DNA from 2 places in the Ruegeria sp. CDSC045 genome. Region 1 is predicted to be linked to the other one. Evidence: riboswitches for the same ligand, from Rfam matches in the RefSeq annotation. Region 1 holds a riboswitch; the other holds the start of a gene.
The links. Region 1 has a riboswitch for cobalamin ahead of AC2FH6_RS04905 (CbtB domain-containing protein). Riboswitches for the same ligand answer to the same signal wherever they lie in the genome.
Positions count from the first base shown of each region.

Region 2: another riboswitch for cobalamin. It lies ahead of AC2FH6_RS14930 (hypothetical protein); the one in region 1 lies ahead of AC2FH6_RS04905 (CbtB domain-containing protein).

Region 1 covers NZ_JBXWOE010000001.1:978,883-983,230, reverse strand. Annotated here, with positions in the region: gene AC2FH6_RS04930 (thiamine pyrophosphate-binding protein) at 1-232, opposite strand, end outside; gene AC2FH6_RS04925 (DUF302 domain-containing protein) at 310-768, opposite strand; gene AC2FH6_RS04920 (DUF1636 family protein) at 924-1,250, shown strand; gene AC2FH6_RS04915 (hypothetical protein) at 1,247-1,741, opposite strand; gene AC2FH6_RS04910 (CbtA family protein) at 1,808-2,506, opposite strand; gene AC2FH6_RS04905 (CbtB domain-containing protein) at 2,511-2,681, opposite strand; cobalamin riboswitch at 2,719-2,927, opposite strand; gene cobF (precorrin-6A synthase (deacetylating)) at 2,971-3,714, opposite strand; gene cobA (uroporphyrinogen-III C-methyltransferase) at 3,707-4,348, opposite strand, start outside.
Region 2 covers NZ_JBXWOE010000008.1:137,623-141,970, reverse strand. Annotated here, with positions in the region: RNA gene ffs (signal recognition particle sRNA small type) at 1-93, shown strand, start outside; gene rsgA (ribosome small subunit-dependent GTPase A) at 252-1,280, shown strand; gene AC2FH6_RS14935 (alpha/beta hydrolase family protein) at 1,302-2,159, opposite strand; cobalamin riboswitch at 2,299-2,518, shown strand; gene AC2FH6_RS14930 (hypothetical protein) at 2,602-3,006, shown strand; gene AC2FH6_RS14925 (protein-tyrosine phosphatase family protein) at 3,008-3,508, opposite strand; gene AC2FH6_RS14920 (DNA polymerase III subunit gamma/tau) at 3,665-4,348, shown strand, end outside.

The sequences.
Region 1 (4,348 bases):
GGCCGAGTGTGGCCACCAGAATGGCCGGGGCGCCGTCGCGGTGATGCACCGCCTCGGCCATAAAGCCGGCCGCGTTCTCGTGTTTGGTCAGGTGAAAGGTTATCCCCGCCTTTTCCAACGCATCCACTAGGGTCAGCACCTCGCCACCTGGCATGCCAAAAGCGTGGCGGCAGCCAGCCTCATAAAGCCGTTGGGCCAGAATGTCCGCAGCGCGGGGCGACGAGTCCTGCATCAGTAAAGCTCCGAAAACTGTTTCAACGCAGATTGCGGAGGACAGACCCGGACGCAAGGCGCATCACGCCAGTGTGACTATTTGACAGCGGCTTCGGCCACGATCTGAAAGGTGTCATCCAATTCCTGGGCAATGTCCCTCAGGGGGTCTCCGCCCTCATAGATATAGGGCGCGAATACAAAGCTGGGCGTTTTATAGGATAGGGTGGCGGTGCCGTCCTCGTTTTCGGTCACGTAAAACCGGATCGGTGCTTCGATCATTGCGCGCACCGAGGTTTCCAGCACGCGCACCGCATAGTCATTGTTGAAGGCGCCGATCACCAGATTGCCTGGGATTGTAATTCCCCGCGCGGCGGCGGCTTTGGTGGGGCCGGCCTGCGTGACCACGATCAGACCGTTTGCCTTAACCGCCGATTTGGTGTCCGAGACTAATTCATCATAGCTTTTGCCCGTTGGATACACGGCCCATCCCGAGAGCGGTTCGTCGGCCCAGGCGGGCAGGGCCAGCAGGGCGAAGACGGTCCAAAGCAGTTTCATCCAGAGGCTTCCTTTTAAGGTGTCTGCAGGAATCCTGCCAGAAATGTGAGAACGTCGCACTCACAATCTTGTGTGCATTCGGGATTGCGCCGCGCCGCTTAAAGCCGCAGAAACGGGCGCAGGACGAAGGGAAAGGTCTGGATCGGATGCGCCTGATGATCTGCAAAACCTGTGGCACCGCACGCGATCGGGCGGCCGAGGTGCAGGCTGTGAAGGACGCACTGAAAAGGGCTGGATTGACGGATCAGGTCGAATTGAGCGAACACGCCTGTTTCAGCAGCTGCGCGGAACCCACGGCGCTGGCTATACAGGCGCTGGGGCGCGCATCTTATGTGTTTTCGGGTGTCGATGTGGTGGCGGATGCTGCGGATATCGCTGAAACTTGCCGTACTTACCTGAACAGCCCGCAGGGCTGGATCGAAGACGCCCGACCCTGCGGGCGGCTTCGGATGTGTTTGCGTGCGCGTATTCCGGCGCTTTAGTCAACCTGAACCGTAACCGCAGCACGAACCGGCACGTTATCGACCGAAAGCGGGCTATGGCTGTTGGAATTCAGCGAAACCGAAACCTCGACCTCACCTTTGGGCAACTGATCAATGTGCATCCAACTGCCGTAAAGCCGGGCGAGCTTTTCTCCGTTGATGTAAACATGCGCGTGCCCTTCGCCTGCCATGTCTGCGGTCGATGCGTTCTGCGGTGCGAAGGTAAAGTTTTTTGGCATAACATGCAGGTTCCAGCCAGACATAGGATCCTGTGTCAGAGCGATGTCCAGTGTAGGTGCATCTGTGCCTGCCGGTAGGTTCAAGGCCGTGGAATGATCGTGGGCCATGGTCTCAGTGGGTGAGGCTCCGTGAAGAGACGGATCAGAATGGTCGTGGCCATCAAATGTGACGCCGTTTGCAGCAGCAATTACAAATCCTGTACCGCCGCCAAAGACCAGACCGATCACGAATAGAGCAAGTGAACGGGTCATTGTATTTCCTTGAAAACATAGGGAAACGCGCCAAGTTTACACCCGGCGCGTTCAATCGAAGTGCGATCAGGCCGTTGCTTCGGAAGGTTGCGCTTCTTTCTGCCAGAAATAGCCAGCGAACGCGCCAACCAGAACCCATGCAACCAGACCGATTCCAAAAGCTCGTGCCGCGAACAACGCGCCAATTTCAGTCGGCACAGGGCCGGTGAAAACATCGGGCTCGGGTGCACCTATAAGATGTGGCACCAACAGAAGTACTGCGGCGATCACATAGCTGATCAGGTTACCTCCAAAGGCGATCAACCACATGGCGACAAGGGCTGCTGCTACCGTTGCGAACCACCAGACCTGACGTGCATAGACATCGGCTGCCGCGACACCCGGCACTTCGGGCGCCAGGGTGAAACCTGGTGCAAGGTGGAAGGCGATAAATCCGGCCAAACCCCAAAGGACGCCGGTCCGGCCATCAATCTGATGCCCTTGACCTTCGGCTACCGACATCAGCGCAACCATCACCAGCGCATAGCCGGTATAGGTCAGCATGGTAAAGATGACACTCAGCGCATCACGCGTCAGTTCAGAGAACATGCGCGGCAGTTCGGGATGAGCCGATACGGTCTCGGCCCCGAAATGCACCAGCTCTCCGGATTCATAAAGCTCGGCATGCAACAATACTGGTTGCACAAATACCAACTGCAGCAAGGCGGCAATCAGCCCCGCTGCAGCACCAGCGAACAACGCGCTGGTCAATATACGACTGAACACGGTCTTAGTGGCAGGGGAAGCCGGTCGCGTGACGCACGTCATGCGCTGCATCATGCAGGGCCGCTGCCTGAACGTGACCGGTCAGCGTAATGAGGCCCAGACCCAGAACCACTGCAAACATGACCGGAACAAAGCCTGTACGCGCGGCGGATGCTGTTTTCGTTTGTGTTGCCATTTTGTATTCTCCTCTGCCGCCGCACCCGACGGCCGGTGTTTCGTTTTTGCGCCTGGCAGGTCTCCTGGCTTGCGGGTCGATGCCTCTGTTCGCCTTCCCCCCGGAGAACCGGAAGTGGCTGGTTGAACAGGGGCTCTCCGCTTACAGTCGCGGGGGCGGCTTTGGAGTTGACCACCGAGGCAGTCGCACCAAATTCCCTCTTAGCATCCGGATTTCTCCGGCAGGACCAGACACCCCCATTTAGCCGCTATAGCTGTGGCGGTGCAATCATCATTTGCGACGTATTGTGTCAGATTATGCGCTTTTTCAGCAAATAAATATCCATGATCCAACCATGGTCGGCACGGGCATGGGCGCGGCGGTCCAGAATCTGCTGCGCAACCTCGGCCAAAGGGCCTTTGATCAGGATTTCCTCTTTCATGCCGACATATGCGCCCCACCAAATGTCCAAGTCTTCCATGTCCAGGTTTTGGAATGAACATTCACCATCCAGCATCACCGCCACGTTTTCTGCGGTTTCCGGCCATCCTTCGTCCCGGATGCGACGACCAGTTGTGACGATATAGGGCGCGCCCAGTTCGTTGATCGGAATCGCATGGGCCGCCGTCAGCGCTTGCAGCGCTGTGATGCCGGGAATCACGCGTGTTTCTGGCTGAGGGGTCAAACGTGCCGCGATTCGCAGCGAACTGTCATACAGCGACGGATCCCCCCAGATCAGCAGCGCCACATGACGGGCCTTCGGGTGGGCTGCGATGGCCTCCTGCCAGCGCAATGCAATCGCGTCGTGCCATTCGTCCACTCCGCGTAAATAGCCATCATCGGCACGGCGTTTGGGAATGTCGAAATACGCGATTTGCGGAGGAGTATCCGCGACCTGAGCGATGATCTGCTCGCGCAGCCCTGCCAGATCGGCCTTGTTTTCGCCCTTGCGGGGGATCAGGACCAGGTCCGCCGAACGGATCGCCTGCGCCCCTTGAAATGTCACATGATCCGGGTTGCCGGTGCCAATACCGATCAGCGTCAGGTCAATCATTTTCGAACTCTGCCAGAGGTCCATACAGGATCAGGGCCGGGGCGGTGCCGATCTCGGTTTCCAACTGCTGCGACAAGGCACCGATGGTCGAGCGTTGCAGCTTTTGTTCGGGGGTCGAGACGGATTCGGCCATCAATACAGGCGTGTCCAGCGGTAGGCCGTGCGAATGCAGGGCGCCAACCAAAAGGGGAAAGGTGCGCTTGCCCATAAATACGACGGTCGTAGCCTGTGGATCAGCCAGTGCTGCCAGGTTCAGATCTTCGGGCAGTTTGCCACTGACATCGTGGCCGGTGACGAATTGCACGCGCCGCGCGGTCAGTCGCCGGGTCAGCGGAATGCCTGCCGCTGCCGCCGCCGCTACCGCCGAGGGGATGCCGGGGATGATTTCATAGTCGATCCCGGCCTCTTGCAGGGCCACCAGTTCTTCTTCAAGCCGGCCGAACATGCCGCCATCACCGGATTTCAACCGCACAACATGCTGACCGGTTTGTGCATATTCGACCAACAAGCGGCTGACGTGATCCTGCTTGGGCGAGGGGCGCCCGGCGCGTTTGCCGACACCAACCAGGTCAGCATCCTCGCGGGCATGGCTCAGGATCGGGCCGCTGCTGAGGTCGTCAAACAGCACCGCATC
Region 2 (4,348 bases), on a different contig from region 1:
GTTGGCGCGGGCGAGCGCCTCGCCAACCTGGTCAGATCCGGAAGGAAGCAGCCACAACGAGCCCCGCTTGGGTCGATGTCCAACCTCTCACTTACGCGCAACGACCGCCGCAGGAGGGACTTTATGATTGTAGCAATGACCCTTCGGGCAGAGCGTTTCCGGGACTAACCCCCGCTTTTGCCTGAACACGTTACCGATGGGTGCGCGTCTGCCACCCTGATGGTTTCCTGTATCTGAACACAGGCAGAACAATGTCCAAAACACTTTCGGACCTGGGATGGTCCTCTCATTTTGCAGCCCAACATGCTGTGAACCCTACCTGCACACCGCATCGCATCAACGCCGTCCATCGTGATCGCCTGATCGGCCTGAATGCGCTTGGCGGCACATCTGATCTGACCCCTGACCGATCAACCGGCGAATTTGCGGTTGGCGATTGGGTCCTTGCGGATGATCAAAACCGCATTCGGCATCTTTTGGAGCGCAAAAGCCTCTTGCAACGCCGGGCCGCAGGCACCGGTGCGCAAGTTCAGCTGATCGCGGCGAATGTGGATGTGCTGTATATCGTCAGTTCCTGCAATGCCGATTTCAATCTGGCACGGCTTGAGCGTTATCTGGCGCTGGCGCATCAGGCCGGGTGCTATCCGGTTGTTGTCCTGACCAAGGCCGACAGCTGCCCTGACCCAGAGAGCTATGCCAGTCAGGCCAGTTCGCTGGCTCGGTTTCTGACCGTTCTAACCGTCAACGCGCTGGAGGCGTCAGAAATTGATCCGATCCTGTCCTGGTGCCCTGCCGGGCAAACTGCTGCTTTGGTCGGCTCATCCGGTGTCGGCAAAACCACATTGGCGAACGCCATGACTGGTCAGGCCGGGGCAACGGCGGGGATCCGCGAGGATGACGCACGGGGTCGCCACACCACGACCCATCGTGCGCTTCACCCGATGCGAAACGGGGGGTGGCTGATTGATACGCCAGGAATGCGCGCCCTGCGTTTGATGGATGCCCAAGACGGCGTGGATGAGGTTTTCTCAGACCTTCTGGAATTGGCTGCGACCTGCCGGTTTTCAGATTGCCAGCATCAGGCCGAACCCGGTTGCGCCGTGCAAGAGGCGATTGCCGATGGCCTGCTCTCGCCGGACCGGCTGGTACGCTGGAACAAGCTGCGGCGCGAGGATCAGAGGAACTCTGAAACCCTTGCGCAATCCCGGGCGCGCGACAAAGCCTTTGGTAAAATGGTGCGGTCTGTCATGCATGACAAAAAGTCTCGCAACAGACCCTAACGGGGACGGAAAAGCGCGTCTTCAGGCAATCAACCGGGGCCAAAGCGCCTGATTTCTGCGGGCAAAGGCACCGATATGACCGATCTCGGGCACTCCGATCTCTTTCGGAGACAGCAGATGCCGCCGCGCCTTTGGTCCATACAGATCGGCAAGCCGCCAGACAGCGTCTGGCGGCACCATCTGGTCGTCCTCGAAGGTGAACAGGTCCACCGGCGTATTCGATTGCGCCCATCTCGCTTCGGGCAGAGCGTCACCGATCTGCGGCACATAATTCTGCGGCGCCGTGCACCAGCTACGCCATTGCCAATAGACCGGACCAGGCAAATCGGCACCGATCCCCACCGCTTTGCCCGGCAGATAGCCCAGCGCATTCACTGCCAGACGCCCATGCACATGCCAGAACATCCACGCCAGCCCGCGATAGGGCCAGGGATGGTCGGACAGAGTAACCAGCCCCGAACATACACAGATCATCCGGTCGATCTGATCAATGTCTGGCTGCACCGGCCCCAGCAAGCCGCCAAGGGAATGACCGATGCTCCACTGCAAAGCGTCCGGGAACCGCCTGCGCATCTCAGCCCGTGCGGCGGGCATGTCGACCAAGGCCCAATCCGCCATGGTCACCTCGGAGGTTTTGAGTTTGTCGCGCAGCGAATGCCCGAAATCGCTGTAGTCATAGGTCAAACAGGCAATACCCTGTTCGGCGGCCAGCCAACGGGCAAAATGCTGGTAATATTCGCGCGGCACTGCAGTTGCGCTGTGAATCACCACGGCGACCTTCGGCTCGGTTTCAGGCAGATACAGCCGCGCCGACAGGCTGGCAGAGCCTGAGGCAAAGTCAAAGTCCTTAGTCTGGACGCAGGGCGTGGTATCAAGCATGGCGCTTCCGACAAATTCTGAACTACTCGGTTCACTCAACAATCGGCCCGATTTCGGCCACCAGAGTCAAGATTTCATCAAGATGACCAAACGTCCGGTTTGAACCCCAACAGGTGGCTTGACTCGGGGTCTGCATAGCCGCTAGCGATGTGGTGATGGTTCTTGCCCCGGAATTGGGGCGGGATGAAAAGGGAACACGGTGCGGTCTGCCCCGGCGATGCCGGAAAGGGCCAACTCCGCGACTGCCCCCGCAACTGTAAGCGGTGAGCAATGCCGAAATACCACTGGCCCCAGGGCTGGGAAGGTCGGCAAAGCGACGACCCGCAAGTCAGGAGACCTGCCATCGTATCGAAACCGAAACTCGGGCGGGGTGTCCGGGCAGGTCGTCAGCGCGCTGTCACACCTGATCCTCACCCTTCGTCCTGCGCGCGGAGGGCGCATTATGATCTGGAAAACAAAGACACATGAATTCACCGCAACCGTCTGTCAGAGGACCGGGAAACCCTGCCCCGCCCTGGCCCGAATGGCACGCGCCATGGCCGAGGCGATAGCGACGGCAAGGCCTGCGACATCCAAAACATTCGAGGTCGAAGGCACCAGCGATCTGACCCATTGCACCGAAGGCTGCACGGCCCGTTTTCGGGCACAATCAGAACAGATCAGAGTCTATTGCGGCACCAGCACGGACACGCCGACAGAAAAGCTGGACGCCTATGGCGACATGATGTTCGGGCCGGAGTTCATCCAGAAATCCGCTGGTTTTCTGTCAGAACCACCCTGTGCGATGCTCGACGTATCGACCCTGCCGCCGCGCAGCGACAGTATTCCGTATCAAGTGTCTGCCTGATTCAAGGAAGGGTTCGGGCCGGCAACCCGGCCCAGTCCTTTTGCGCGTCGGTTTCCACCGCGCAGGGCCGAACCGCACGCAACCGCCGAAGCGCTTGGTCAGGCGCTTCGCCGCATTCCACCATTAGCCGCATCACAACCATCCCCGAACGTCCGCACCCACCGCGGCAATGCACCAGCACCTTGCCGCCACTGGCAAGGACATGTTGGGCGGCGGCGCTGGCTTGCGGCCAAAGCGCCTCAACCTCAGGCGTGGGGGCGCCGAAATCGGAGACCGGAAGGTGGACCCAGGCAATCCGTTCGCACTGCAGGTCCGCCTCGAATGAACGCGCGCCGGAATGCTGGAACTCATCCAGAGTAGTCATCGAGATGACCAGGTCCGGCGCCCAATCCCGGATTACTGCGAAATCCCCAGCATAATCGCCCGTGACACCCGGCAGTGGGCACAGAGCGATCTGCCCTTTGCCCAATCCAAGAGGGTGAATTGCAAAACTCTCCAACACAGCTCCTTTTCCTGCATCACCACATGGGGCTAAAGCCCCTCATGATTTACCGGCTCTGATACAACTTGCCAAAACGAAATTCCTTTTCGCGCGCGGTGGACGCGGACGGCGGGGGTCTCTACGCTGCAAACCTGACACGAATCCAACAGAGCAGACATGACCGACACGCCCAGCCCCGCCTATCAGGTTCTCGCGCGGAAATACCGCCCGGAAACTTTTGCTGACCTCGTCGGTCAGAACGCAATGGTGCGCACGCTGAAAAACGCGTTCGAGGCCGACCGGATTGCACAAGCCTTCATCATGACTGGCATCCGCGGCACCGGTAAGACGACCACGGCCCGGATCATCGCCAAGGGCATGAACTGCATCGGTCCTGATGGGCAAGGCAAGCCCACGACCGAACCCTGCGGCCAGTGCGAACATTGCGTCGCCATCATGGAAGGCCGCCATGTCGATGTGATGGAGATGGACGCCGCCAGCCGCACCGGCGTAAATGACATCCGCGAAATCATCGACTCGGTGCGCTATCGTGCCGCCAGTGCACGCTATAAGATCTACATTATCGACGAGGTTCACATGCTTTCGACCAGCGCGTTCAACGCGCTGCTCAAGACGTTGGAAGAACCTCCTGCGCATGTGAAGTTCATCTTTGCCACGACCGAAATCCGCAAAGTCCCGGTGACTGTTCTGTCGCGGTGCCAACGATTTGACCTGCGCCGGATCGAACCCGAGGACATGATTGGCCTGCTCAATAAGATCGCAGCGGCTGAGAAGGCACAGATCGCGGATGATGCCCTGGCGCTGATCACCCGCGCGGCCGAGGGGTCGGCGCGCGACGCA